Regions from separate parts of the Pseudomonas sp. FW305-7 genome, predicted to be linked through region 4. Evidence: predicted binding sites of a transcription regulator. Region 4 holds the regulator's gene; each other region holds the start of a gene.
The links. Region 4 encodes sigma-54, which starts transcription at its own class of promoters, with help from an activator protein. Its sites were predicted from a motif close to ANTGGCATNNANNTTGCTNT; they were not measured.

Region 1 (7,300 bases), on a different contig from region 4:
GTCGCTGCAGTTCGGGTGTGTTCTTCACCACTTCATAAATCCCCACGCGCCCCTTGTAGCCGCCGTTGCAGTGATCGCAACCGACCGGTTCGTAGATCGTGAAACTGCCGATGCGTTCCTCGGGGAAACCTTCCTTGATCAGGGTTTCGCGGGGAATCTCGATGGCTTTCTTGCAATGGCTGCACAGCTTGCGCGCCAGTCGCTGGGCGATGATCAGGCTGACCGAGGTGGCGATATTGAAGCCGGGGATGCCCATGTTGTGCAGGCGGGTCAGGGTTTCGGCTGCGCTGTTGGTGTGCAGGGTCGAAAGCACAAGGTGGCCGGTTTGCGCGGCCTTGATGGCGATCTCGGCGGTTTCGATGTCACGGATCTCACCGACCATGATGACGTCCGGGTCCTGACGCAGAAATGAACGCAGGGCCTGAGCGAAATCCAGCCCCTGTTTGGGATTGACGTTGACCTGGTTGATGCCTTCCATATTTATCTCCACAGGGTCTTCGGCGGTGGAGATGTTGATGTCGACGGTATTGAGAATGTTAAGCCCGGTGTACAGCGACACGGTCTTGCCTGAGCCGGTGGGGCCGGTGACCAGAATCATGCCTTGTGGCTGTTTGAGTGCGGCCATGTACAGGTCTTTCTGCGCCGGCTCGTAGCCGAGCGCATCAATGCCGATCTGCGCACTGGACGGGTCGAGGATCCGGATTACCACTTTTTCGCCCCACAGGGTCGGCAGGGTGTTGACCCGGAAGTCGATCGACTTGCTCTTCGACAGGCGCATCTTGATCCGCCCGTCCTGGGGTTTGCGCCGTTCCGAGATGTCGAGGCTGGCCATGACTTTCAACCGTGCGGCGATTCTCCCGGCCAGTTGAATCGGCGGCTTGGCCACTTCGCGCAGAATGCCGTCGGTGCGTACGCGCACCCGGTAGTTCTTTTCGTAGGGCTCGAAGTGCAGGTCGGAGGAGCCGCTTTTGATCGCATCCAGCAGCATTTTGTGAACGAAGCGCACCACCGGCGCGTCGTCGGCGTCGAGTCCGCCGATGGCGTCCTGTTTGCTGTCGTCGATGGACTCGACATCAACGCCATCGAGGTCGACGTCGGCCATGTCTTCGAGGCCGCTGGCGTGGGTGTCGAAGAACTTTTCGATGGCATCGGTGAGCTTGTCGTCCTCCACCAGAATGGCTTCGGTGCTCAGCCCGGTGCTGAACTGGATGTCATTGATCGCCTGATGATTGCTCGGGTCGGAAATGCCCACGAACAGTTTGTTGCCGCGTCGCCACAAGGGCAGGGCGTGGTGCTGGCGCACCAGTTTTTCACTGACCAGGCCTTTGGGCTGGGTTTCCTTGTCCAGGCAATTAAGGTCCATGAAAGCCATGCCGAAGTGCTCCGAAGCGATCTCGGCCACCTGCCAGCTCTTCACCAGTTTGTTCTGCACCAGATAACTGACCAGCGACAGACGATTGCGCTGGGCCTGTTGCCAGGCTTGCTGGGCGCTTTTTTCCGTAAGCAGTTCGGCCTGCACCAATTGCTTGGCCAGACCGCTCAGAGCGATGTCATTCATGGGGATTCCGCACGCTTGCAGTTCATGACTTATAGCCTAGTCAAGTGACAGCGCCAAACACCCTCGGTGCAGGTGACAAAAAGTGTCAGATAGTGCGGTTGCAGGTTGTAGGAAATGGCGGCGTCCCGAGGACGCGCTCAGTCTTCCGGGCGTTGACCGGTTTGGCATGGGCTATGCTCAGTTCATCTCAGATCATGAGATTTCGACTCATGCATGGAGCGTGTCTATGAAAAAACAACAAGGTTTCACTCTGATCGAACTGCTGATCGTGGTGGCGATCATCGGGATTCTGGCGACCATCGCCTTGCCGCAGTACACCAAGTACCAGGCACGGTCGAAGGTGACGGCGGGGCTGGCGGAAATCAGCGCGCTGAAAGTGCCGTTCGAGGACACCATCAATCAAGGGACCGACCCGACGCTGACGCTGGTAACCGGTAGTGCAACCTATGTGACAACCAACTGCGGTACGGTGACTGCTTCGGGTACTGCGTCTTCGGGGGCAGGCACCATCGTTTGCACATTGGCCAATGCGCCCGCTCCCGTGTTGGGCAAAACCATCACGCTGACCCGCTCTGGCGGTGCGACGGGTAACACGGCCGGCGTCTGGAGCTGTGCATCGACGGTAAACGCCGACTACGCGCCTAAAGGTTGCCCTGGCAGTGGTACCTGATCATTCGGGTTAGTGTCGTCAAATGCCCCGCTTTGCGGGGCATTTTTCATTGCGTAGCACTTCACAAAAGCTTCAATAATTTCAGCGCTTTAGGAACTTTCCAAAAAACCGCAACTTGCATGTGAATTTTGCACATGTCATGCAATTTGCATGAATCCGGAAATTTGCGTTATTTGTAAGATATTGATTTATAACGATTTTATATGTTTTGAAAAGTTGGCACAGCGTTCGCAATATCTCCAGTAACCCTGCTGACAAGACATCCAGCAGACTTTCCAGAAAAACAGGAGTTACTCGTATGAAGAAGTTCGCTATCACTGCCGCTGCTGCTACCGCGCTGACCCTGACCATGGCTTCCGGTGCATTTGCACAATCCACCCAGGCTACCCAGGCTCCTATGACCCTGGCCGCCGGCGAAGTCACCAAGGCTAAAGAAGCTACTTCCGATACCTGGATCACTACCAAAGTGAAAAGCGATCTGGTCACCGAAAAAGGCATCCCAGGCACCGACATCAAAGTAGAAACCAACAAAGGCGTCGTTTCCCTGTCGTCGACTGTTGCTGTAACTGACGCTCAGAAAGCCACCGCTGTAGCGATCACCAAGAAAATCAAAGGCGTCAAAGCGGTCTCCGCTGACGGCCTGAAAGCCGAGTAAGGCATGACTTCTCGCCTGGACCGGGAGAAGGCGCGACAGACGGGCCGAGCAATACGTCTGCCGCAACTTTAGAGTTCATGCGAACGGTCACACGGATGTGACCATTACAGGCCCCGGCACTTGTGTCGGGGCCTGTTTTATTTGGCACGCAAAAACAATGTGGGAGCGAGCCTGCTCGCGAAAGCGCTCTGTAAGCCGACGAAGATGTCGACTGACGCAACGCATTCGCGAGCAGGCTCGCTCCCACATGGGTTTGGGTGTCGGGTCAGTTACCGCGCTTGCTGGTGATCTCGCGCAGGCGGTTGCCCTCAAAACGCAGGTATTGATACATGCCGTTGTTCGGGCCGTAGGTCCATTCCTCGACCTGAAACTCTTCTCGACGATTGGCGCTTCTCTTGTAGCCCAGTGCATCGCGGCTGACCGGTTCACCGCACTTCTGCAATACCTCGCTGGCGCGGTCGCCAAGGCTGACCAATTGACTGCCGCAGCGCAGGGTATCGGACGCTGAAGCCTGCCCGGCAACGAGCGTCAGCGCCATCGCGGCGAGCCACTTACCCTTCATCATTCGGCATCCAGGTGCATTTGCGTCACCACCCGACCATCGCTTTCGGCTTCGCCAAGATTGGCGTCGATGAAGTACACGCGATCGTCAGCCAGTTGGCCCTTGTCTACCAGATAATCCTTGATGCTGCTGGCGCGGTCCTGGCCCAACTGCCGCAGCAACACATCGCTCGAACTCCAGAACTGGATCACACCTGCGCGCATTTTCGCCGTGCGTTCTTCCTTGCCCAAGTCCTTCCATTCGGCCGGTGGCTGGGTTTTCAGACGCGTGCGGTAGATGCCTTCCAGCAGTGGACCCTTTTCGCTGTCCGGTACCTGCAGCAAGGAGGCCTGGGCGGGAACCTTGTCGCCGCGACGCTGGAGCATCTTGTAGTAGTTGTACTGGTATTCACGTTCCAGACGCTGTTCGGCGAGCAATGGGCCGTCGCTGCTTTTTGCGGCAGTGCCTTCGATTTCCAGGCGCAGGGCCGGACGTTCCTTGAGGGCTTGCGACAGTTTCACCAGTGCGGCTTCGGCATCCTTGTTCAATTCGCTGGAACCCGGTGCGAACGATACGGTGCCGAGGTCTTCGGAACCGCCACCGCTGACCAGCCCGCCAATCAGCTTGAACGGCGCCGCCGCGGCTTTGACGATCAGGTTGCGCAGGGTTTGCCAGACAATCGGCATCACGCTGAATTGCGGGTTGTTCAGGTCGCCGGTTACCGGCAGTTCGATGGAGATCTTGCCATCGACGTCCTTGAGCAAGGCAATCGCCAGTTTCAGCGGCAGGCTCACGGCATCCGGGCTGTCGACCTTTTCACCGAGTTGCAGTTGCTCGACCACCACTTTGTTCTCGGCTTTCAACTGGCCCTTGGTGATCAGGTAATGCAGGTCGAGGTTGAGCCGGCCCTTGCGGATACGGTACCCGGCGAATTTGCCGGAGTAGGGCGTCAGCGTGGTCAACTCGACCCGTTTGAAACTGGTGGTGATATCGAGGCTGGCCATCGGGTCGAATGGATTGACCGCGCCCTTGATGGTCACTGGCGCATAGCGATCAACCTTGCCCTTGATATCGACAGTGGCGGGTTTCACCTGTCGACTGTCGATGGTGCCAATCTGGCCGTTGAGTTGCTGCACGGCGGTGGCGAAGTTCGGCGTCAGGCTGAAGTCGGCGAAGTTGGCCGAACCATCGTTGATGGCAATGCCGCCGATGTGGATGCCTAGCGGTCTGTCTTTGCTGGCCGGTTTGGCCGTGGCGGTTTTTGTGCCGCTGTCAGCTGGTTGCGGAATCAGCAGGTCGTCGATATTGGTGGTGCGATCATCGTTGATCATGAAGCGCACATACGGCTGGAACAGGTTGACCTTGTCGATCGACAGGCTGTCACCGTGCTGATAATTCAGGCCTTCCACGACCACTTGCTGCCACTTGAGGAAGTCGCGGGTCTTCAGGGTGTCGAGAGTATGCAGTTGATCGACCTGAGCGCGGCCGGTCACGCTGAGCGCCAGTGGATTGGTGCTCTTGAGATTGACCTTGAGATCACTGCCGAGCATGCCGCTGCGCAGTTCCAGGCGAATGAACGGATTGATGTAGGACTGCGCGACACGCAGGTCGATGTCCTGGGTTTTTACGTTGAGCTGGGCGGTGACGGGGGCGAGATTGACCACGCCGTCGGCCATGACCTTGCCTTGCTTGCCCAGTCCGGTGTCGAGCTTGACCTTGAAAGGCGAGCCGTTGAGGCTGTCGAAATCCTGCAGGTCGGCGTTCAGCGGGCCGACATCCAGCGCTACCGGTGGATTGGCCGAGCGGTCGGCCACATGCACGGTGTAGTCGCGCAGTTGCACATCTTTAAGCAGCACTTGCCACGGCTTGCTCGGCGCGGTCGGTTCAGCTTTCGGCGAGTCGGCGGCGGCCGGTGTGCTTGCCGGCTCGGCGGCGGCTTTGGCGGCGGGTTTCGACGGTTGGCTGGCGAAGAGTTTCTGCCAGTCCAGTTGACCATCGGCTTCCAGAGCGGCCCAGGTTTCCAGTTTGTGGCTGCGAATCTTGCCGACCACCACTTGCTGTTTGGCCAGATCGACCGTGGTTTCACTGATATCGAGGCGTTCGAGCTTCGCCAGTGGGCGCCCGTCCGGTGCCTTGATCGCAAACGGCGCGATGCTCACCGCGACATTGTTCAGCAGCAGTTCGGTTTCTTTCGACAGATTGAGTTTGTACTCGGTACTGAGGCTGACCACGCCGTTCTCCAGCACCAGCGGCACGGCGTCGCGCACATAAGGCCAGAAGGACTTCATCTGCCCGTCGGTGATTTTCAGGGTGCCTTCGGAAGATATAGGGATCAGGCTGAAGTTGCCTTTCCAGTCGATCTGCCCGCCGGCCGGGCCAGCGGCGACCAACGTCATGTCGGCGCTGTCTTCGGGCAGGGTGCTGAGGTTTTTCAGTTCGAAGTCGAGTTTGTCGTAAAGGAATTCGATCGGTTCGCTGGGCCGCTCATCCTGAAAGTGCAGAGCGCCGCCAGCCAGTTTGATGCGGTCGATACGCAGCGGGAACGGTTTGGCGTCAGGGGCGGCCGGGGTCGGTTCGCTGGCCGGCAGCTTGAACAGACCCAGCAGGTTGAGCTGGCCGTTTTTGGCAAAGAGAATTTCGGTCTTGGATTTTTCCAGCTCGATATCGGACAGGTGCAGCGCTTTTGTCCACAGGCTGTCGAGTTGCAGGTTGGCGTACAGGCGTTCGAAACCGATCTGCTCCTTGCCCGGCTCGCCGATGACCAGGCCCCACAAGGTGACTTCAAGGCTGAACGGATTGAGTTCGATGCGCTGCAAATGCGCAGGCACCGTGGCGTAATTGGCCAGTTGCTGGTTGGCGATGCGCAGGGCGATGCCCGGCAAAATCAGAAACCCCAGCAGGCTGTAGAGGGCCAGAGCAGTCAACAGGGCGCCAATCGCGCGAATCAATCCTTTGGGCATGTGCGGCTTCATCTGTCTGAATCGGAGTGCCTTGGAGTATGGCACGCGATTCTGGTTCCGAAGTACCTGGCGTGGCACAGGATTGTTCAGATTCTTCTCCGATAGTGCAAAACACTGTGGGAGCTGGCTTGCCAGCGATGTGGGCGTTTCATTCGACAGGGATGTCGTCTGATCCACCGCAATCGCTGGCAAGCCAGCTCCCACAGGTTGTGCGCCGTTGCCAGCTTTTGGTCAGAGCTGGAGGATGAGGGTTTTCAGTGGCGGTTGTTGATCCATGGACGGGAAATCCGCGCCCGGGGTCATCACGCTCCATTCGCGCACCGGGCGCCCGGCCTTCTCCGCGCAGCGCAGCACCTGCTCACGCCAGTCATCCATGCTGACTTTTGCCAAGTTGTTGCAGCAGATCAGCACGCCGTTGTCAGCGGTGGTCAACAAGGCCGGTTTCAGCAGGCTCTGATAATCGCGCAGCAGATCTACGGTGCCGAACGCACTCTTGGCCCAGGCCGGCGGATCGAGCAACACCAGATCATATTGCCGCTGTTCGAGGCGTAGATAGCTCGGCAGTTTCTGCCCGCGTCGCTGACTGATCGGCAGGCCGGCAAGCTGGCGGATTGCCGGGAAGTAGTCGGACTGGATGAATTGCATCTCCGGCAGTTGCGGATTGAGCTGACCGTTTTCGCGACCGACCGCCAGATTGCCTTCGGCAAAATCCAGGTTGCACACCTCGCGTGCGCCACCGGCCGCCGCACTGAGGCCAACGCCACAGGTGTAGGCAAACAGGTTGAGGACGGATTTGCCCTTGGCGTGCTCCTTGACCCAGCCGCGGGTGTTGCGCAGGTCAAGGAACAGCAGCGGATCCTGCCCGGCATGGCGCCCGCGTACGCGGTAGTTGAGGCCCCATTCGTGACCGACCAGA
Region 2 (7,300 bases), on a different contig from region 4:
ACTGCCAGAACCGCATCGGCATCCTGCGCGACATCCTCAATCTGCTGGTGGCGTACGGGATCAACGTCGCGCGCGGCGAGGTCGGCGGTGAGCATGGCAACGCGATCTATCTGCATTGCCCGAATTTGATCAACATCCAGTTCCAGGCGCTACGGCCGAAGTTCGAAGCGATTGCCGGGGTGTTCGGCGTCAAGCGGGTAGGGCTGATGCCAAGCGAGCGTCGGCACATGGAATTGAATGCGCTGCTCGGTGCGCTGGAATTCCCGGTGTTGTCGATCGACATGGGCGGCTCGATCGTTGCCGCCAACCGTGCGGCGGCGCAATTGCTCGGCGTGCGGGTCGATGAAGTGCCGGGGATTCCGCTGTCGCGCTATGCCGAGGATTTCGATTTGCCGGAGTTGGTGCGCGCCAATAAATCCCGAATCAACGGCATGCGGGTCAAGGTCAAGGGCGACATCTTTCTCGCTGACATCGCGCCGTTGCAATCCGAACACGACGACAGCGAAGCCATGGCCGGTGCAGTGCTGACCTTGCACCGCGCCGACCGCGTCGGTGAGCGCATCTATAACGTGCGCAAGCAGGAGTTGCGTGGCTTCGACAGCATCTTCCAGAGCTCGAAAGTCATGGCGGCGGTGGTGCGCGAAGCGCGGCGCATGGCGCCGCTGGATGCGCCGTTATTGATAGAAGGCGAAACCGGCACCGGCAAGGAGTTGTTGGCGCGTGCCTGTCACCTCGCCAGCCCGCGTGGGCAGTCGCCGTTGATGGCGCTCAACTGCGCAGGGCTGCCGGAGTCGATGGCCGAGACCGAATTGTTCGGCTACGGCCCGGGTGCCTTCGAAGGTGCACGGGCGGAAGGCAAGCTCGGGCTACTGGAACTGACGGCGGGCGGCACGTTGTTTCTCGATGGCGTCGGTGAAATGAGTCCGCGCTTGCAGGTGAAATTGCTGCGCTTTCTGCAGGACGGTTGCTTCCGTCGTGTGGGCAGTGATGAAGAGGTTTATCTGGACGTGCGGGTGATCTGCGCAACCCAGGTCGACTTGTCCGAGCTGTGCGCGCGTGGCGAGTTTCGCCAGGATCTGTATCACCGCTTGAATGTGCTTTCGCTGCATATTCCCCCGCTACGCGAATGCCTCGACGGTTTGACGCCATTGGTCGAGCACTTTCTGGATCAGGCCAGCCGGCAGATCGGTTGTTCGCTGCCGAAACTCGCGCCGGCGGCGATGGATCGACTCAGCCATTACCACTGGCCGGGCAATGTGCGGCAGTTGGAGAACGTGCTGTTTCAGGCGGTTTCGTTGTGTGATGGCGGCACGGTAAAGGCTGAGCATATCCGCCTGCCGGATTACGGCGTGCGTCAGCCGCTTGGCGATTTTTCGCTGGAGGGTGGGCTGGACGATATTGTCGGGCGGTTTGAGAAAGCGGTGCTGGAGCGACTGTATTCAGAGCATCCGAGCAGTCGGCAACTGGGTAAGCGGCTGGGGGTTTCGCACACCACCATCGCCAACAAACTCCGCGAATATGAAGTGGGCAAAGATCCTGAAAGCTAAGTGGCCCCCTGTGGCGAGGGGATTTATCCCCGATGGGCTGCGAAGCAGCCCCAAAGCCGTTTAACTTGATGTATCAACTGAACCGCATTCATCGGTATCGGGGCGGCTTCGCCACCCATCGGGGATAAATCCCCTCGCCACAGGGTTATTCGCCCAGCCCGAGATCGGGATTGCCGCCTAGCGGCATGACACCGCCGGTTTTTCGTCTTCGATACATTTCCCCGATCCCCGCAAAATCCCCCAAGTCCTTTGTTTACCGGGCCGCGAGCCGCCAGAAAAAAGTTGGTCTGCAAATTGCTTATGGCTCAGCAGTACAGCGGTGGGCGGCAAACGTCCGGCATGCAGAGGAAAGAGTGTGGACAAGTACCTTTATGTGGCAATGACCGGCGCCAGCCAGAACGCGCTGGCGCAGAAGGCTCATGCCAACAACCTGGCGAACATCTCCACCAACGGTTTTCAGCGCGACCTGGAGCAGGCGCGTTCGATGCCGGTGTTCGGTGACAGCTTTCCGGCGCGCGCGTTTGCCATGAGCGAACGGCCCGCCACTGATTTCACTCCCGGCTCGCTGGTACAGACCGGGCGTGACCTCGACGTCGCGGTGACCGGCAACGGCTTCATCGCCGTGCAGAACCCCAACGGCGGCGAAAGCTACGTGCGCACCGGCAGCCTCAATATCGACGCCCTCGGCGTGTTGCGTGCCGGCAACGGCATGCCGGTGATGGGCAATGGCGGTCCGATCGCCGTGCCGCCCGAGCAGCAGGTCGAAGTCGGTGAAGACGGCACCATCAGTATTCGTGCGATGGGCGAAGGCCCGCGCGTCATGGCGGAAGTCGACCGGATCAAACTGGTCAACCCGGACATCAAGAACATGAACAAGGGCCTCGACGGCTCGATCTACACCAAGGACGGCCAGCCTGCGCCTGCCGATGCCAACGTCAAACTGGTGTCGGGTTTCCTGGAATCGAGCAACGTCAATGCCGTGGAAGAGATGACCTCGGTGCTGGCTCTGGCCAAGCAGTTCGAGTTGCACGTCAAGATGATGAACACCGCCAAAGACGACGACCAGGCCATGGCTCGGGTCTTGCAGATCAGCTAATTATCAGAACGTCGCGCCGTAAAACAGGCGCACGAGGAGAATCGAATGCTTCCGGCTCTATGGGTTGCCAAAACTGGTCTGTCCGCTCAGGACACCAACCTGACCACCATTTCCAACAACCTGGCGAACGTCTCGACCACGGGTTTCAAACGTGACCGCGCCGAGTTCCAGGACTTGCTGTATCAGATCAAACGTCAGCCAGGCGCCCAGTCGACCCAGGACAGCGAACTGCCGTCGGGTCTGCAAGTGGGTACCGGTGTGCGCATTGTCGGCACGCAGAAAAACTTCACCGCCGGCAGCCTGCAAACCACCGAGCAGCCGCTGGACATGGCCATCGACGGTCGCGGTTTCTTCCAGATCCTGCAGCCGGACGGCACCACGTCCTACACCCGTGACGGTACTTTCCACCTCGACTCCAACGGCCAGATCGTCAACGCCAGCGGTTTCGCTCTGGAACCGGCCATCGTCATTCCGAACGATGCCCAGACCTTCACCGTGGGTCGCGACGGCACCGTGTCGATCTCCGTTGCCGGCAACCCTGCCGCTCAGGTGATCGGCAACCTGCAAACCGCCGACTTCATCAACCCGGCCGGTCTGCAAGCCGTGGGTAACAACCTGTTCCTCGAAACCGCTGCTTCCGGTGCGCCGCAAGTCGGTACTCCGGGCCTGAACGGTTTCGGCACCACGCTGCAGAACACCCTGGAAACCTCCAACGTCAGCACCGTTGAAGAGATGGTCAACATGATCACCACTCAGCGCGCTTACGAGATGAACTCCAAGGTGATTTCCACCGCCGACCAGATGCTCTCGTTCGTAACGCAGAATCTGTAATCAAGTCTATGAGGCGGCCATGAGGTCGCCTGCAACACCGTGAGGTAGGGTCATGAATCGCTTCGTATCTGTTCTGGCATTGAGTGGAGTCGTCTCGCTCGCGGGCTGCGTCGCTCCGACGCCCAAGCCCAATGACCCTTACTACGCCCCGGTGTTGCCGCGCACGCCGCTGCCGGCTGCGGCCAATAACGGCTCGATCTATCAGGCCGGGTTCGAACAGAACCTGTACAGCGACCGCAAGGCGTTCCGGGTCGGTGACATCATCACCATCACCCTGAACGAGAAGACCCAGGCGAGCAAAAACGCTAACTCGCAAGTGGCCAAGAACAGCAAGACCGGCATCGGCCTGACCTCGTTGTTCGGCGGCAGCGCCACCACCAACAATCCGTTGGGTGGCAATGACTTGAGCCTGGACGTCGGCTACAGCGGCGACCGTGCGACCAAGGGTGACAGCAAGGCCGCGCAGGGCAACACCCTGACCGGTTCGATCACTGTGACCGTGGCTGACGTATTGCCCAACGGCATCATCGCCGTGCGCGGCGAGAAGTGGATGACCCTCAACACCGGTGATGAGCTGGTGCGCATTGCCGGTCTGGTGCGCGCGGATGACATCGCCACCGACAATACCGTGTCGTCGACCCGTGTCGCCGATGCACGCATCACCTACTCGGGCACCGGTTCGTTCGCCGATGCGAGTCAGCCAGGCTGGTTCGACCGTTTCTTCCTCAGCCCGCTGTTCCCTTTCTAGGTGGCTACGTTGAATTTCAAGAGCCTCATGCTGGCCGCCGTTATGTTGTCGGCGGCCTTCAATGCACAAGCCGAGCGGCTGAAAGATATCGCCAGCATTTCCGGCGTGCGCTCCAACCAGTTGATCGGATACGGCCTGGTGGTCGGGCTTAACGGCACCGGTGACCAGACGACGCAAACTCCGTTCACCCTGCAGACCTTCAACAACATGCTTTCGCAGTTCGGCATCAAAGTGCCGCCGGGCTCGGGCAACGTGCAGTTGAAAAACGTCGCGGCGGTGTCGGTGAGTGCCGATCTGCCGGCGTTCGCCAAACCGGGTCAGCAAGTCGATATCACGGTTTCCTCGATCGGTAACTCCAAGAGCCTGCGCGGCGGCACCCTGTTGCTGACCCCGCTGAAGGGTATCGACGGCAACGTCTACGCCATCGCTCAGGGCAACCTGGTGGTCGGCGGTTTCGATGCCGAGGGTCGTGACGGTTCGAAGATCACCGTTAACGTGCCGTCGGCCGGTCGTATCCCTGGCGGTGCCTCGGTGGAGCGTTCGGTGCCGAGCGGTTTCAACCAGGGCAACAGCCTGACGCTGAACCTCAACCGTTCCGACTTCACCACGGCCAAGCGCATCGTCGACAAGATCAACGACATGCTCGGCCCTGGCGTCGCGCAAGCCATCGACGGCGGATCGATCCGTGTGACTGCGCCGCTCGATCCGAGCCAGCGCGTCGACTATCTGTCGATCCTGGAAAACCTCGAAGTCGATCCGGGGCAGGCGGTGGCGAAAGTCATCATCAACTCGCGGACCGGCACCATTGTCATCGGCCAGAACGTGAAAGTGTCGCCGGCCGCCGTGACTCACGGCAGCCTGACCGTGACCATCACCGAAGACCCGATCGTCAGCCAGCCTGGCCCTCTGTCCAATGGTCAGACTGCGGTCGTGCCGCGCTCGCGGGTGAATGCCGAGCAGGAAGCCAAGCCGATGTTCAAGTTCGGCCCTGGCACCACACTCGACGAGATCGTCCGTGCGGTGAACCAGGTCGGCGCAGCACCGGGTGACCTGATGGCGATTCTTGAAGCATTGAAGCAGGCCGGCGCGTTGCAAGCCGACCTGATTGTGATCTGAGGCCGACCATCATGGATATGCGCAAGAGCGGTCTGGTCAGCAGCAGCGATTCGGGTTCTTACTCTGACCTCAATCGTCTGAACCAGCTCAAGGTTGGCGACAAGGACAGCGATGCGAACATGCGCAAGGTGGCGCAGGAGTTCGAATCGCTGTTCCTCGGCGAGATGCTCAAGTCGATGCGTTCGGCCACCGAAGCGCTGGGCCAGGACAATCCGCTGAACACGCCGGCGGCCAAGCAGTATCAGGAAATGTACGACCAGCAACTGGCCGTTTCCATGTCTCGCGAGGGCGGTGGTATCGGTCTGGCTGACGTGCTGATGCGGCAGATGTCGAAGAACAAACCGATGGCGCCGGGCGAGGCAGCCGCAGCCTCCACCGCCAAACAGGAAGAAGCCAAGGCCAAGGCGCTGGCCGTGGCCACGCCGGTTGCCGCAGGCACCGTCGCCACCAACGGCCCGTTGTCGCGCCTCAATGGCGAGCGCCCGTTGTGGGCGTCGCGCTCGGTCAATGCGCCGAACACGCAACTGGCGCACCGCAACGACATGGAAATGATCAACCAGCGTCGACTGGCCTTGCCGCCGAAACTCGCCGATCGTTTGCTCGCAGGTCTGGTGCCGTCCGCGATGCCGACAGCCGCCAGCCAATTGCCGCAACGCGCCACGACGGCTGCCACCACTGGCGCCGGTCCGCTGTACAACGGCGACTGGCTGGCCCGCGCCGAGTCGGACAAGGCGGCTGGTGGGCAGATGCAGATTTACGGCCGGGCGATGGCGCAGATTCCGCTGGCGCCCGCGAAGAAAGCCTTCAGCTCCGCCGACGAATTCGTCAACACCATGCTGCCGATGGCCAAGGAAGCCGCCGCGCGTATCGGCGTCGATCCGCGTTACCTGGTGGCGCAGGCCGCGCTGGAAACCGGCTGGGGCAAATCGGTCATGCGCGCGCAGGATGGCAGCAGCAGCCACAACTTGTTCGGCATCAAGGCAAGCAGCAACTGGAAGGGCGATTCGGCCCGGGCAATCACCAGCGAGTTCCGCAATGGCGCGATGGTCAAGGAGACGGCCGAGTTCCGTTCCTACGCCTCGTACAAGGACAGTTTCCACGATCTGGTGACTTTGCTGCAGAGCAACAATCGCTATCAAGATGTCGTGAAGTCTGCCGATAACCCAGAACAGTTTGTACGCGAGTTGCAAAAGGCCGGTTACGCAACCGACCCGAACTACGCGACGAAGATTTCGCAGATAGCCAAGCAGATGAACAGTTTTGAAAACTACGCTGCGGCGGGCGTTTCCACCACGCCTTTATAAGGCACAAGGTATAAGGTCTGAACCATGAGTTTGCTCAATATCGGGATGTCGGGGCTGTCGGCTAGCCAGTCCTCTCTGGCTACGACAGGCAACAACATTGCCAACGTCGATACCGCCGGTTATTCACGCCAGCAAACCGTGCAAGGCACCAAGGCCTCGCAGCAAGTCGGCAACGTTTTCATCGGCACGGGGACCACCCTGGCCGACGTGCGCCGGGTCTACAACTCGTACCTGGAAACCCAGTTGCACACGGCGACCTCGCTCAACAGCGAAGCAGCGTCGTATCTGGCGCAAGCCAAGCCACTGGACGGCACGCTGTCGGACGTCAACACCGGCCTGACCGGTGTGCTGCAAAAATTCTTCACCTCGATGCAGAGCGTATCGACCTCGGCCACCGATGACACTTCCCGTCAAACGGTGCTGACCGGCGCACAGGCACTGACCGGCCGTTTCAACTCCATCGCCAAGCAGTTGAACGACCAGAACACCACCATCAACGGCAACCTGACCGACATGACGGCCCAGGTGAACAAGCTGGCCAACTCGATTGCCGGCCTGAACCAGAAGATCGGTGAGATTTCTACCAGTGGCGGTCAGCCAAACGATCTGCTCGACAGCCGTAACGAAGCCGTACGCCAGTTGTCCGAACTGACCGGTG
Region 3 (7,300 bases), on a different contig from region 4:
ATACTGGATGCTCGCCCGCACCTGATCTTCATAGTGATAGGTGGTCTCGTGGCTTATGGAAAGTCTCATGCAGCCTCCAGGTATGAACTGTGAATGGCGTTGCCCAACTGGCGTACCAGCGGGATGAATTCGGTGAGCCAGGCGTGCAGCCCTTCTTCGAGAATTTCGTGGATGCCGGTGTAGCGCAGGCGTGCATCCATTTCTGCCGCCAGTCGCTGTGCCGGCCGACCGTTGGCCCCCGGCAGCTGCGCTAGGATCTGGTCGATCTCCTCGGTGCAGGCGCGCAAGGAGCGCGGCACATCGGCGCGCAACAGCAGCAGCTCCGCCACATGTCGGGCGCCGGGCGCATCGCGATAAATCTCGGTGTAGGCCTCGAATGACGACAAGGCCCGCAGCAAGGCACTCCACTGGTAATAAGCATGAGCGGTGCCGTCGCTGACCGCTTCGGCCTGATCGCCCGCCATCTCGTAACGGGCATCGAGCAACCGCAGCGTGTTGTCCGCACGTTCGATAAAGGTGCCGAGGCGAATGAAGCGAAACGCATCGTTGCGCATGATCGTGCCGTAAGAGGCACCACGGAACAGGTGTGAGCGTTCCTTGATCCATTCACAGAAACGACTCATGCCATAGCGGCTCAGCCCCTGTTCGGCGATGCCGCGAATCTCCAGCCACGTGGCGTTGATGTTTTCCCACATATCTGCGGTGATCCGGCCACGCACCGCGTGAGCACTGGCCCGCGCCGCGCCGAGGCAACTGTAGATGCTCGCCGGATTGGCCGCATCCAGAGCGAAGAAATGCAGCAGACGTTCGGCATGCAGATCGCCGTGGCGCTCCAGGTAATCGTCGAGGGTGCCGGTGATCAACAACGGCATGGCCAATTCGTGCAGACCATCGCCGCGACCGTCCTGCGGCATCAGCGACAGCGAATAACTGACGTCGAGCATCCGTGCGAGGTTTTCCGCCCGCTCCAGGTAACGCGACATCCAATACAGATCCGAGGCAGTTCTACTTAACATGGCAAGCTTCCTTCAATCCTCGACCACCCAGGTGTCCTTGGTTCCGCCACCCTGGGAGGAATTCACCACCAGGGAGCCTTCACGCAGGGCGACACGGGTCAAACCGCCGGGCACCACCCGGGTTTCGCGACCCGACAACACGAACGGGCGCAAGTCGATGTGGCGCGGCGCAATGCCGTTTTCGACAAAGGTCGGACAGGTCGACAGCGACAGCGTCGGTTGCGCGATGTAGGCATGCGGCTTGGCTTTGATCCGCTCGCGGAACGCATCGATTTCCGCCGTCGTTGCCGCCGGCCCGACAAGCATCCCGTAACCGCCGGAGCCCTGGGTTTCCTTGACCACCAGATCTGGAAGATTGGCCAGCACATGGGAAAGTTCAGACGGGTTGCGGCATTGCCAGGTCGGCACGTTCTTCAGGATCGGCTCTTCGTCGAGGTAGAAGCGGATCATGTCGGTGACAAACGGATACACCGACTTATCGTCCGCCACGCCGGTACCGATAGCGTTAGCCAACACCACATTGCCGGAGCGGTAGGACGATAGCAGCCCCGGTACGCCTAGCATCGAGTCGGGGTTGAAGGCCAGCGGATCGAGAAACGCATCGTCGAGACGGCGATAGATGACGTCCACCGCTTTCGGGCCGTCAGTGGTGCGCATGAACACTTTGTCGTCACGCACGAACAGATCGGCGCCCTCCACCAGTTCCACACCCATTTCCCGCGCCAGAAATGCGTGTTCGAAGAACGCGCTGTTGAAACGTCCCGGCGTCAGTACCACCACGCTCGGATCGTCGATAGGGCTGGAGCTTTTCAGTGTGTCGAGCAACAGGTTCGGGTAATGGTCGATGGGCGCGATGCGCTGGGCGGCAAACAGCTCAGGGAACAGGCGCATCATCATCTTGCGGTCTTCGAGCATGTAGCTGACGCCGCTAGGCGTGCGCAGATTGTCTTCGAGCACGTAGTAGGTGCCGTCGCCGTCGCGCACCAGATCAACGCCGGAAATATGCGAGTAGATATCGCGGTGCAGGTCCAGGCCTTGCATCGCCAACTGGTATTGCTCGTTGGCCAGGACCTGTTCGGCGGGAATGATCCCGGCCTTGATGATGCGTTGCTCGTGATAAAGGTCGGCGAGAAACATGTTCAGCGCCTTGACCCGCTGGATGCAGCCGCGTTCGACGATCCGCCACTCGCTGGCGGGAATGCTCCGCGGAATGGTGTCGAAAGGAATCAGGCGCTCGGTGCCCTGCTCATCGCCGTAGAGCGTGAACGTGATGCCGGCGCGATGGAACAGCAAATCGGCCTCGCGCCGCCGTTGAGCCAGCAGCTCGTCAGGCGTGTCGGCCAGCCATCGGGCGAACTCCCGGTAATGCGGGCGAACCTGGCCGCCGGCATCGTACATCTCATCAAAATAGGTGCGGATCATGCCGTACTCCTTGTCACCCGGACCTACAGGCCTTCGCAAGGCCCGTGCCATCGGCATAAACGCTTTGATTTCAATCGGTTGGATATTCACGCCGCAGGCGCCGCACCATTCCTGTGCGGCAAATGCCCCAACCTGATTGCCCCCGCTTCATTGCGACGCACTGCATCGCCTATCACCAGCATAGTCAGAGTTGATTTCACTGCTCGGCGACGGCTGCGGATAATCCGCGCATTCGCTGCAAAACTTCATCGGCCACCGCGCCGGGAAGTGCTCGGCTCAACTGCTCTGGACTGCCGTCGCAGCCCGCCCCACTGTAACCCTGACCGGTTTCCTCTCCTTATCGGTCTTCCCTTTTAGCCACCCTCTCCGGTGGCTTTTTTTTGCCTCGGATTCTTGTTTCAGGGTTTTGCCGCAGCGGTTTTCGAACGCCGGAAACGACAACGGCCAACCCAAAGGTCAGCCGTTGCTTAATAGTTACTGCAAGAGATCAGTTCAGACGGTAGCGATTGCGCACCTCCTGCTTGACGCCCCAACCCTCGATGATGCCGCCCAGCGGTTCGACCACGGCAGAAAACCCCTGCTCGAAATCGCCGATATCGTCATATGTCGCGTACATCACTTTGCTCAACTCCAGAGACCACGCGCCGTCGTCGCGCACGCTGATCTGGGCATTGATGGATTCACCGCGAAACTTGCCTGCCGCCCTGCGCGCCCGCTCCTCGTCCGGGAAAATGGCGTAGAACTCGATGGGATGGAATCGGGAAAAATCGAAACCGCCTTCTTTCATGCGGCGCAGAACATTGCTGCTGATGTCTTCTTGATAGGCTGTGCTCATGAATCGTCCCCCTCGGATAGATGGATAGACTTTCCGTATTCCCGCCCCGGGCCTTTGGCCAAAGTACTACGGCAACGTGGTTGCGCGCGGGAAACAAGCATGTAGCTGACAAGACCAGACCTTAGCGATCCGTTCGCTGATCTCGCTTGCAGAGTAGCCCCAAGATAGAGCCGCTGCCAAGGCCTGGTGCTTCAAGTGACAGGAAGAATTTCAGATTGGAGTGATGCTGCGGATTTCGATGCTGTTCTGGGTTTTCAGGTTTTTCACGCCGGCATCGGCGGTGCGCCCTTCCAGATCGTTCAGATCCAGTTCGGCGGCCACAGGCAGGAGCCGCTCCTTGATCAGTCGCGCGGCCTCATCGTCGCTCGGGCACTCGGCTCGCTCGAAGACCTCATCGACAATTTCACCGTGATCATCCACGAAAGTGACTTTCCACTTTTGCATCGGTGCCTCCTCGATCAAACCCGCAAATGGGCTTACACCTAAATCGACTGGTACGCCGAAAGTTGGTTCAAAAGGATTACAGCGGGCAAAGATGAAAAAAACATCATCCTGGAGATGCGCCGCGAATTTTGCACACAACCATTGTGGCGAGGGGATTTATCCCCGATGGGATGCGAAGCGTCCCCCAAAACCAGCCAACGCGGTGATCAGGCAGACCGCGCTTGCTGGATTTACGACTGCTGCGCAGCCGGTCGGGGATAAATCCCCTCACCACAGGGGATCCTTACACAAATGAAAAATGGTGTGATCAGTCGTTGCTTGGTTTGTTGATCGCTTGCAGCACGTACTGCGGCAACGCGAACGCACCGATATGGATTTCCGGGTTGTAGTAGCGAGTGACGATGCCGCTGCCAATGAAGCGCTGTTGCAGGACTTCACGGCTCAGTTTGCGGTAGGCCGGATTGGTCGAACCCCAGGCAAACGTCATCGAACCACCAATGTAGGTCGGTACGGCGGCCTGGTAGAAGTGCCAGTCCGGGAACAGGCTGCGCAGACGACCGGCCGTGGTTTTGACTTCGTCGATCTGCATGAACGGCGTGCCGTTCTGCGTCACGAGGATGCCGCCTTCGTTCAGGCAACGGTGGCAGGCCTGGTAGAAGTTTTCCGAGAACAGCACCTCACCCGGGCCGATCGGGTCGGTGGAGTCGGAGATGATCACGTCGAATTTTTCCGTGGTGGTGGCGACGAAACGCATGCCGTCGTCGATTACCAGGTTCAGACGCGGGTCGTCGTAGGCGCCCTTGGAGTGGTTCGGCAGGAATTCCTTGCACATGTCGACCACAGTGCCGTCAATCTCGACCATGGTGATGTGTTCAACGCCCGCGTGCTTGGTCACTTCGCGCAACATGCCGCCGTCGCCGCCACCGATGATCAGCACGCGCTTGGCGGTGCCGTGAGCGAGGATCGGTACGTGGGTGAGCATTTCGTGGTAGATGAATTCGTCGGCTTCAGTGGTCTGGATCACGCCGTCCAGCGCCATCACACGGCCCATGCGCGGGTTCTGGAAAATCACCAGGTGCTGGTGTTCGGTGCGCACTTCGTGCAGCAGTTTTTCCATGCGAAAACGCTGGCCGTAGCCTTCGTAGAGGGTTTCCAGGTACTCGCTGGTCTTGGTGACGGTCATGGTCAAGTGCTCCGATGAATGCGCGGGCGTCGATCGTGACGACGATTGCCCGGGAAAGGCGCGCATTCTACGTTGCCGAAGATGACAGGTCGAACCTCACTTCATCGGCATACCACATAACCTTGTGCGAACTGGCTTGCCAGCGATGCAGTAGCCCCGGTCTCTCAGTGACACCGCGGTGATGCTATCGCTGACAAGCCAGCTCCCACAGGTTTTGTGGTCAGTCTCGAAATCGCGATCAGATTCGGACGTTGCCCCGCGGTCCGGCAATCGCCCAGATGATCAGACCCAGCACTGGCAGGAGGATGATCAGCAGCACCCAGACGATTTTCATCCCGGTGGTCGCGCCGCTTTTCAGCACATTGATGATGGCCCAGATGTCGAGGGCGAGGATGATCAGGCCGATCAAACCGTTGAACGTGGAACCCATGGTGTCGCTCCAGAATAGTGGCATGCACTTTTAGGATAGACGGTCGCGCGCAGGGTTCCCTTTTATTGCGCTCAGACGTGAACGGCAATTTTCAAAGCTTCCAGCGATGGCGCAGCGGCGATGCCGACTTCGGCGCAGAGTTCCAGCACCCGGGGCACGTCGTTGCCATAGACCAGCACCACTTGCAGTTCATCGTCGAGCAACTGACTGAAGTTCATCAGCGTGTAGCCGCCGTTTTCCTTGTTCAGGCTGCTCATCTGCACCTGGATACGGTTGAGCGCCGTCAGGGCTTCGGTCTTGGCCAGTTGTTTGGGCTTGAGGTTGAAGTCGACGGTCGGGCCGAACGAGGCGACGATCTGCGCGAACAGGTCGACGTAGGTGTCAGCCTGGAACAGCACGGTTTCCGGCAGGCTACCTACCACTACCCACTCGCCCAACGGGATCGGGAAGGTGTCGTCGTAGTTGATATCCGGGTTGGCTGTCAGAAAAGCGTCGGCATCGGCGTAAGCTTGTGCGGCTTCGTCGGCCACGTTCAGGATCTCGTCCTCGCCCATGCAGCCGGAGCTGATTTTGCTGATGAGTTCAACGAGTGCGGCTTTCATGAGGGCGGATCCTGTGGCGAAGGTGAATTTCGAGGGCGCGAAGGATAGCGCATTCTTCAGCACACCCGACACCTGTGGCGAGGGAGCTTGCTCCCGCTGGGGCGCGAAGCGGCCGCAAAAAAGCTTGCCAGCGCTGCGCACTGGAGCGGGAGCAAGCTCCCTCACCATAGGGGATCACAATCTCAGGCGAGGAGTTTTTCCAGTTGCGCAGTAGTGTCGACTGCGCCCATGGTCCGTGCCGCATCCAATGCCGTCACGCCATTGGCGTCCTTGGCTTTTGGGTCTGCACCCTTGCTGATCAGGTAATCAACGATTGCCACTCGGTTGAACATCGCCGCCATCATCAGCGCGGTTCGACCATCAAATGACGAACCTTCGATTTCGGCACCCGCCTCGACCAGCGCCTTGACCACTGCCAGGTCGCCCTTGAACGCCGCACCGGCGATCGGGCTCTGGCCGTTGCCGTTGCGCATTTCCGGATCGGCCTTGTGTTTAAGCAGCACCTGGACCGCATCCACATGGCCGTAATAGCTGGCCAACATCAGCAACGTGTCGCCCTTGCTGTTCTTCAAGTTCACTGGCAAACCGGCCGTGACCAGGCGATCAAGCATCTCAGCATCACCGTCACGCGCCTTGTTGAAAACCTGCTCGGTGAATTCGGCAGCTTCTTCAGGGGTCATCTGGCGGCTTTGGTCGGACATGGGGCAACTCCACTTTCGGTCAATCGGAAAGCCGACAGTTTCCCGAGCGAAACTAAAGCTGTCACCCCCTTTTTCTCAAGAACGCCTATAGCCAGAATCAATAACGATGTTTGCCTTGATCGATTTCCGCCAACACTTCATGGGTTACCCGCACGTAGGTGTGGGTGCCGGGCAGCCATGCGTAGATCGGATCATCGCCTGTCTGGCCGGGGTCGAAGCCTTCGTTTTTCAGGCGCGTTTTCTGGTATTTGAAGGTGCCGGTGGTTTCCATTTTCACTTTCACCCGCAGGAACAACGGCACGGCATACGCCGGCATACGTTCACGAATAAACGTCAGCAACTCGGCAAAATCCAGCGTCGCGAGAGACTCCGCCGGTGTGATCGCCGCCATCCCCGCCCGACCATTGGTATTGCGAATTTCTACTCCATAGGCCACCGCCTCGGAGATGTGCGGGTGTTGCAACAAGAGATTTTCGACTTCAGTGGTCGAGACGTTTTCACCCTTCCAGCGGTAGGTGTCACCGAGTCGATCAACAAATTGCGCGTGGCCGAAACCGATGTTGCGCAGCAGATCGCCGGTGTTGAAAAAACGATCGCCCTTGGTAAACACGTCGTGCAACACGACTTTGGCGGTTTTCTGCGGATCGGTGTAGCCATCCAGTGGCGC
Region 4 (7,300 bases):
TCTGGCAGCAGGCCAGCTGGCAGATTGTCGATGCAGTAGTAACCGTTGTCCTCAAGGACATCCAGGGCGGTACTTTTACCCGAGCCGGAACGGCCACTGACGATGATCAAGCGCATGATTACTGCCCGTTTTGCTCGTCCAGTACGACCTGGTACAAGGCTTCGTTGCTCGGAGCGCTGCGCAGCTTATCGCGCACGTCCTTGCGATCGAGCATGCTGGCGATCTGGCGCAGCAACTCCAGATGGGCATCGGTAGCCGCTTCCGGGACCAGCAGAACGAACAGCAGGTCAACCGGGGCGCCGTCGATGGCATCGAAATCGATAGGGGCTTCAAGGTGCATCAAGGCGCTGATTGGCGACTGGCAACCCTTGAGGCGGCAGTGAGGAATGGCGATGCCGTTGCCGAAACCGGTAGAGCCGAGTTTCTCACGGGCGATCAGGGCCTCGAAGACATCTTGCATCTCCAGATCCGGCACTTCGCGGGCGATCAGGTTGGCAATTTGTTCGAGGGCTTTCTTTTTACTGCCGCCCGGCACGTTCACCAGGGAACGGCCGGGGGTCAGGATACTTTCAAGTCGGATCATGGAATGGGGGGTTATCGACCGGTGGCGCCCTGGAGCAGGCTCTGGGTCTTTTCCTTATGCTTTTTGAGTTGTTTATCCAGCTTGTCGGTCAAGGCGTCGATCGCCGCGTACATATCGGTATGTTCCGCATTGGCGACCACTTCGCTGCCGGGTATATGCAAGGTGGCTTCGATTTTCTGCTTCAGCTTTTCGACGCACATCGTGACTTGCACGTTGGTGATCTTGTCGAAATGTCGTTCCAGTCGTTGGAGTTTTTCCTCGATGTAGGAACGCAGAGGTTGGGTCACTTCCAGTTGGTGTCCACTGATGTTGACTTGCATACAGCTTCTCCTTCGTTGCCAGTGCATAAAGCGGCAGGCTGGATAGCCTGCCACTGGAACGCTGTAACGTGGCTTACATCAACCGCTTGCGTTCGCTCGAAGGCGCGATCCCTAAGGACTCGCGGTACTTGGCGACGGTGCGGCGAGCCACCTGAATGCCTTGTGCCTCCAGTAAACCAGCGATCTTGCTGTCACTCAACGGCTTTTTCTGATTTTCCGCCGCAACCAGTTTTTTGATGATCGCGCGGATCGCCGTGGACGAGCATTCACCGCCTTCGGAGGTGCTGACGTGGCTGGAGAAAAAGTATTTCAGTTCATAAATACCGCGCGGGGTATGCATGAATTTCTGTGTGGTCACCCGGGAAATCGTCGATTCATGCATGCCGACCGCTTCGGCGATGTCATGCAGGACCAGCGGCTTCATGGCTTCGTCGCCGTATTCCAGGAAGCCGCGCTGATGCTCGACGATCTGGGTGGCCACTTTCATCAGGGTTTCGTTGCGGCTTTGCAGGCTTTTGATGAACCAGCGAGCTTCCTGCAACTGATTGCGCATGAAAGTGTTGTCGGCGCTGGTATCGGCGCGACGCACGAAACCGGCGTACTGGGCGTTTACCCGCAGGCGTGGCACTGACTCCTGATTCAGCTCGACCAGCCAGCGCTCGTTGTCCTTGCGCACGATGACGTCCGGGACGACATACTCGGCTTCAGTGGATTCGATCTGCGAGCCTGGACGCGGGTTGAGGCTCTGCACCAGTTCGATGACCTGACGCAGCTCGTCTTCCTTGAGCTTCATGCGGCGCATCAACTGGCTGTAATCACGGCTGCCGAGCAAGTCGATGTAGTCGGTGACCAGGCGCTTCGCTTCAGCCAGCCAAGGGGTCTTGGCCGATAGCTGACGCAGTTGCAGCAGCAGGCATTCACTGAGGTTGCGGGCGCCAATGCCTGCCGGTTCGAATTGCTGGATGCGGTGCAGGACGGCTTCGATCTCGTCCAGTTCGATGTCCAGTTCCGGATCGAACGCTTCAAGAATCTCCTCGAGGGTTTCGTCCAGGTAGCCCTGATTGTTGATGCAATCGATCAGGGTCACGGCGATCAGTCGATCGGTGTCGGACATCGGTGCGAGGTTCAATTGCCACAGCAGGTGACTTTGCAGACTTTCGCCAGCGGAGGTGCGGGTGGTGAAATCCCACTCGTCGTCATCGCTGGTTGGCAGGCTGCTGGCACTGGTCTGGTAAACGTCCTCCCAGGCCGTATCGACCGGAAGCTCGTTGGGGATACGCTCGCTCCAGTCGCCGTCCTCAAGGTTATCCACCGTTGGGGCGGTTTCCTGATAGGAGGGTTCCTGGATCTCGGTGTTGGGCTTCTGTTCGGCGTTGTCGGCCAGGGGATCGGAGTTGTCGAAGTCGTCGCCTTCTTCCTGGCGTTCGAGCATCGGATTGGATTCCAGGGCCTCCTGGATTTCCTGTTGCAGATCCAGGGTCGACAATTGGAGCAGGCGGATGGCCTGTTGCAGCTGCGGTGTCATCGTCAGCTGCTGGCCCATTCTCAAGACTAGCGATGGTTTCATGGCAGGGGCTTAACACCTTATTCGCCGGCGCTATGCGCCATCCACTACAGGGCGCCGGAGCGCCAAACTTAAGCAAATTATATGCCTGAAACTGAAGTGTTTGCCTAGAGCGCTGTAACAATTAAAGCGTATTAAATCCTGCTTGAATCGATACAGCACCCGGGCGGCTCACCGGGCACTTTGCGCTTACAGGCGGAATTCGTGGCCCAGATACACTTCCTTGACCAGATCGTTGGCCAGGATGGTCGCGGAGTCACCTTCGGCGATCAGTTGACCGTCGTTGACGATGTAGGCGGTTTCGCAGATGTCCAGCGTCTCACGCACGTTGTGGTCGGTGATCAGTACACCGATGCCCTTGGCCTTGAGATGGTGGATGATCTGCTTGATGTCGCCGACCGAAATCGGGTCGACACCGGCGAACGGTTCGTCGAGCAGGATGAATTTTGGCGCAGTCGCCAGAGCACGGGCGATTTCCACCCGGCGGCGTTCACCACCCGACAGGCTCATGCCGAGGTTGTCGCGGATGTGGCTGATGTGGAATTCCTGCAGCAGGCTTTCCAGCTCTTTGCGACGGCCGGCCTTGTCGAGCTCCTGACGGGTCTCGAGGATGGCCATGATGTTGTCGGCCACCGACAGTTTGCGGAAGATCGATGCTTCTTGCGGCAGATAGCCGATACCGGCCTTGGCGCGGCCATGCATTGGCTGGTGGCTGACGTCCAGATCGTCGATCAGCACGCGACCCTGATCGGCCTGTACCAGGCCGACGATCATATAGAAGCAGGTGGTCTTGCCGGCGCCGTTCGGGCCGAGCAGGCCGACGATCTGGCCGCTGTCGATCGACAGGCTGACGTCACGCACGACCTGGCGGCTTTTATAGGCCTTGGCCAGGTGCTGAGCTTTCAGAGTTGCCATTACTGGGTTTTCTCGTCGGTTTTCTTCTTCGGCTGGATCACCATGTCGATGCGCGGACGCGACTCGGTGACCTTGCTGCCGGTAGCGCGACCGGCGCTGGCGAGTTTCTTCACGGTGTCATAGACGATTTTCTCGCCTTGAGTCGTGTTGTTGTCCTTGTCGACAACCTTGGCCTTGTCGATCAGCACAACGCGGTTTTGCGCGGCGTGGTACTGAATCGTCACGCCCCAGCCCTGAACAGGCTTGGTGTCGCCAGCGGTCTGCAGTTGTTCGAAGTAGGCGAGGTTGCCCACCGAGGTCACCACGTCGATGTCACCGGTCGGCGTGCGAGTGATGGTCACGGTGTTGCCGGTAACCTTCATCGAGCCCTGAGTGATGATGACGTCGCCTTTATAAGTGGCAATGCCATTCTTGTCGTCCAGTTGGGCGTCGTCGGCCTGGATGCGGATCGGCTGTTGCTGATCGTTCGGCAGAGCCCAGGCGCTCACGCTTCCCAGTGCTGCGCCCAGACTGAGCAAAATAGGGAGGGTTTTAACGAGCCTCATACTGTCCTCTTACGTTCGATAGCAGGTGTATCCTGCTTTCCTTCAGATACGCTTTCATTCCCACGCCAGTCGATACACCGCCAGCGCCGTCGATTCTAACGGGTTGCTCGGTCTGCGCATATTGTTCCTGCGGGAACACGGTCATGCGCGTGGAGGTAACCAGCAAATCGCGGTTTTGCTCATCGGTGCGCTTGATGCGTACCGAATCGATCAATTCGACCTGGGTGCCGCCCGAATTCACTTCGCCGCGCTCACTGGTCACATGCCACGGAAATTCCGTCCCGCGGTACATGTTCAGGTCAGGCTTGGTGACCAGCGTGATGTCGGTCGCCTTGACGTGCTCGGCCTTGTCGGAGGTCATTTCATATTGCACTTTGCCGTCCGGCAGGTATTGCAGGGTATGCGTATTGGTTGCATACCAGTCGATAGGGGTTTCGACGGACGTGACCGGAGGCTTGTCGAGGAAGCGTTCCGGGCTGATGTTCCAGTAGCCTACCGCAGCGAATATCGCCGCGATGCAGCCGAACAGCAGGAAGTTGCGAAATTTTTTGCTAAACATGGTTTGGCTCACAGGTACGCGGCGTTGGCCGCATCAAGGCGGCCCTGGGCGCGCAGGATCAATTCGCAGAATTCGCGGGCGGCACCTTCGCCGCCACGGGCCCGAGTCACGCCGTGAGCGTGTTCGCGGACGAAATCGGCAGCGTTGGCAACGGCCATGCCCAGTCCCACGCGGCGAATCACCGGCAGGTCGGGCAGATCGTCACCGAGGTAGGCGACCTGTTCATAGCTTAGGCCCAGTTGTTCAAGTAGACCGTCCAGAACCACCAATTTGTCTTCGCGCCCCTGAAACAGGTGCGGGATGCCCAGGTTTTTCGCCCGGCGCTCGACCACGGGGGTTTTGCGTCCGCTGATGATGGCGGTCTGTACGCCGGCGTTCATCAGCATTTTGATGCCTTGGCCGTCGAGCGTATTGAATGTCTTGAATTCACTGCCGTCCTCAAGGAAATACAGACGTCCGTCAGTGAGGACGCCGTCGACGTCGAAAACTGCCAGTTTGATGGCTTTACCGCGATGCAGCAGATCGGTGCTCATTTACATCACTCCTGCGCGCAGCAGATCGGAGAGGTTGAACGCGCCGACCGGGCGATCTTCCTCATCGACAACGACCAGTGCGTTGATTCGGTGGTCTTCCATGATTTTCAGGGCTTCGGCGGCGAGCATCTCCGGCCGGGCAGTCTTGCCGTGGGCGGTCATGACCTGGTCGATGGTGGCGCTGCGAATGTCGATGCTGCGATCCAGGGTGCGGCGCAAATCGCCGTCGGTGAAGATTCCGGCCAGTTTGCCATCGGCTTCAAGGATTACGGTCATGCCCAGACCCTTGCGGGTCATTTCCATCAGCGCGTCCTTGAGCAGCGTGCCGCGCTGCACTTGCGGCAATTCCTGCCCGGCGTGCATGACGTTTTCCACCTTCAGCAGCAGACGACGGCCGAGGGCGCCACCCGGGTGGGAGAAGGCGAAGTCTTCGGCGGTGAAACCGCGCGCTTCCAGCAATGCCACAGCCAGGGCATCGCCCATGACCAGTGCGGCAGTGGTGGAGGAGGTCGGGGCCAGGTTCAGCGGGCAGGCTTCATGCTCGACGTGTACGTTGAGGTTGACTTCGGCGGCCTTGGCCAGCGGCGAGGCCGGGTTGCCGGTCACGCTGATCAACTGGATGCCCAGTCGCTTGATCAGCGGCAGCAGGGTGACGATTTCGTTGGTCGAGCCGGAGTTCGACAGTGCGAGGATCACGTCATCGCGAGTGATCATGCCCATGTCGCCATGACTGGCTTCGGCCGGGTGTACGAAAAATGCCGGGGTGCCGGTGCTGGCCAGCGTCGCGGCAATCTTGTTACCGACGTGCCCGGATTTGCCCATGCCGACCACCACAACACGGCCCTTGCTGGCCAGAATCATCTCGCAAGCGCGTACGAAATCGGCGTCGATATGGGGCAACAAGCCTTGTACGGCTTCCACTTCGAGGCGGATGGTGCGTTGTGCCGATTGGATCAGGTCGCTGGATTGGCTCATGTCAGAAATCGTATAGCCCGATGAAAAGGCGGCGATTATAGCGGTTATGTTGGAAAGCCTCACGCAAGTTCGTCGTGCTTTGTCATTACTCGTTACCAAAACCCGGGGAAACAGCCGCCAGACCTGTCATATCGCCGAACACGGGCCGGTACAAGCCTTGGGCGCTTGGCCTTTGCAGTGATATAGTTCGCCGCCAGTTCGGCCTGCCCGGGATGTACGTGCTTTTTAAGTAAAGCCAGGCGTCCGAGTGAGAGGCTGCATCGCAAGGAGTTTAGATGAGTGCCGATAACGCCTACGCGGTCGAGCTGAAGGGAGTCTCCTTCAAGCGCGGTGCGCGCAGCATTTTCAATAACGTCGATATTCGCATCCCGCGCGGCAAGGTCACCGGCATCATGGGGCCTTCCGGGTGTGGCAAGACCACGCTGTTACGGTTGATGGGCGCACAGTTGCGTCCGTCCAGTGGCGAAGTCTGGGTCAACGGTCAGAATCTGCCTGCGCTGTCGCGCAGCGATCTGTTCGATGCGCGCAAGCACATGGGTGTGCTGTTTCAGAGCGGCGCACTGTTCACCGATCTCGATGTGTTCGAGAACGTCGCTTTTCCCCTGCGCGTTCATACCCAATTGCCCGAAGAAATGATCCGCGACATCGTTCTGCTGAAATTGCAGGCGGTCGGTCTGCGCGGCGCTATCGAGCTGATGCCCGATGAACTGTCCGGCGGCATGAAACGCCGCGTGGCGCTGGCCCGGGCGATTGCGCTCGATCCGCAGATTCTCATGTACGACGAACCGTTCGTCGGTCAGGATCCGATTGCCATGGGCGTGCTGGTGCGACTGATCCGTCTGCTTAACGATGCGTTGGGGATCACCAGCATCGTGGTGTCCCACGATCTGGCCGAAACCGCGAGCATCGCCGACTACATCTATGTAGTGGGTGATGGTCAGGTGCTGGGGCAGGGCACGCCGGATGAGTTGATGAACTCGGATGAACCGCGTATTCGTCAGTTCATGACCGGCAATCCCGATGGCCCGGTGCCGTACCATTTTCCAGCGACGGATTACCGCGCAGATCTTCTGGGGAAGCGCTGATGCGCAGAATTTCATTAATAGAACGCGTGCGCCGTTTCGGCGAAGCGGCGATCGACGCCATTGCGGTGTTTGGTCGGGCAACGCTGTTCCTGTTTCACGCCTTGTTGGGGCGTGGCGGGATCAGCGGCGGTTTCGGTTTGCTGGTCAAACAACTGCATTCGGTCGGCGTGATGTCGCTGGTGATCATCGTGGTCTCCGGTATTTTCATCGGCATGGTGCTG

Region 1: the regulator sigma-54 is predicted to act here: its motif matches at 1,719-1,738, upstream of AC3WMT_RS28110 (pilin).
Region 2: the regulator sigma-54 is predicted to act here: its motif matches at 1,829-1,848, upstream of AC3WMT_RS22855 (flagellar basal body rod protein FlgF).
Region 3: the regulator sigma-54 is predicted to act here: its motif matches at 2,471-2,490, upstream of AC3WMT_RS12425 (circularly permuted type 2 ATP-grasp protein).

Annotation. Positions count from the first base shown of each region.
Region 1 is NZ_JBYSZA010000037.1:37,286-44,585, reverse strand. Features, by position in the region: gene pilB (type IV-A pilus assembly ATPase PilB) at 1-1,558, opposite strand, end outside; gene AC3WMT_RS28110 (pilin) at 1,785-2,228, shown strand; gene AC3WMT_RS28105 (BON domain-containing protein) at 2,527-2,883, shown strand; gene AC3WMT_RS28100 (DUF2845 domain-containing protein) at 3,149-3,445, opposite strand; gene AC3WMT_RS28095 (DUF748 domain-containing protein) at 3,445-6,396, opposite strand; gene AC3WMT_RS28090 (class I SAM-dependent rRNA methyltransferase) at 6,616-7,300, opposite strand, start outside.
Region 2 is NZ_JBYSZA010000022.1:50,578-57,877, reverse strand. Features, by position in the region: gene AC3WMT_RS22860 (sigma-54-dependent transcriptional regulator) at 1-1,547, shown strand, start outside; gene AC3WMT_RS22855 (flagellar basal body rod protein FlgF) at 1,903-2,643, shown strand; gene flgG (flagellar basal-body rod protein FlgG) at 2,689-3,474, shown strand; gene flgH (flagellar basal body L-ring protein FlgH) at 3,527-4,222, shown strand; gene AC3WMT_RS22840 (flagellar basal body P-ring protein FlgI) at 4,250-5,338, shown strand; gene flgJ (flagellar assembly peptidoglycan hydrolase FlgJ) at 5,350-6,642, shown strand; gene flgK (flagellar hook-associated protein FlgK) at 6,667-7,300, shown strand, end outside.
Region 3 is NZ_JBYSZA010000008.1:41,679-48,978, reverse strand. Features, by position in the region: gene AC3WMT_RS12435 (transglutaminase family protein) at 1-69, opposite strand, end outside; gene AC3WMT_RS12430 (alpha-E domain-containing protein) at 66-1,016, opposite strand; gene AC3WMT_RS12425 (circularly permuted type 2 ATP-grasp protein) at 1,029-2,438, opposite strand; gene AC3WMT_RS12420 (ribonuclease E inhibitor RraB) at 2,926-3,273, opposite strand; gene AC3WMT_RS12415 (hypothetical protein) at 3,484-3,717, opposite strand; gene speE (polyamine aminopropyltransferase) at 4,025-4,900, opposite strand; gene AC3WMT_RS12405 (PLDc N-terminal domain-containing protein) at 5,139-5,330, opposite strand; gene AC3WMT_RS12400 (hypothetical protein) at 5,402-5,932, opposite strand; gene AC3WMT_RS12395 (ankyrin repeat domain-containing protein) at 6,115-6,633, opposite strand; gene AC3WMT_RS12390 (long-chain-acyl-CoA synthetase) at 6,731-7,300, opposite strand, start outside.
Region 4 is NZ_JBYSZA010000003.1:152,213-159,512, reverse strand. Features, by position in the region: gene rapZ (RNase adapter RapZ) at 1-116, opposite strand, end outside; gene ptsN (PTS IIA-like nitrogen regulatory protein PtsN) at 119-583, opposite strand; gene hpf (ribosome hibernation-promoting factor, HPF/YfiA family) at 595-903, opposite strand; gene AC3WMT_RS05990 (RNA polymerase factor sigma-54) at 977-2,470, opposite strand; gene lptB (LPS export ABC transporter ATP-binding protein) at 2,657-3,382, opposite strand; gene lptA (lipopolysaccharide transport periplasmic protein LptA) at 3,382-3,927, opposite strand; gene lptC (LPS export ABC transporter periplasmic protein LptC) at 3,914-4,486, opposite strand; gene AC3WMT_RS05970 (KdsC family phosphatase) at 4,495-5,019, opposite strand; gene AC3WMT_RS05965 (KpsF/GutQ family sugar-phosphate isomerase) at 5,020-5,994, opposite strand; gene AC3WMT_RS05960 (ATP-binding cassette domain-containing protein) at 6,270-7,079, shown strand; gene mlaE (lipid asymmetry maintenance ABC transporter permease subunit MlaE) at 7,079-7,300, shown strand, end outside.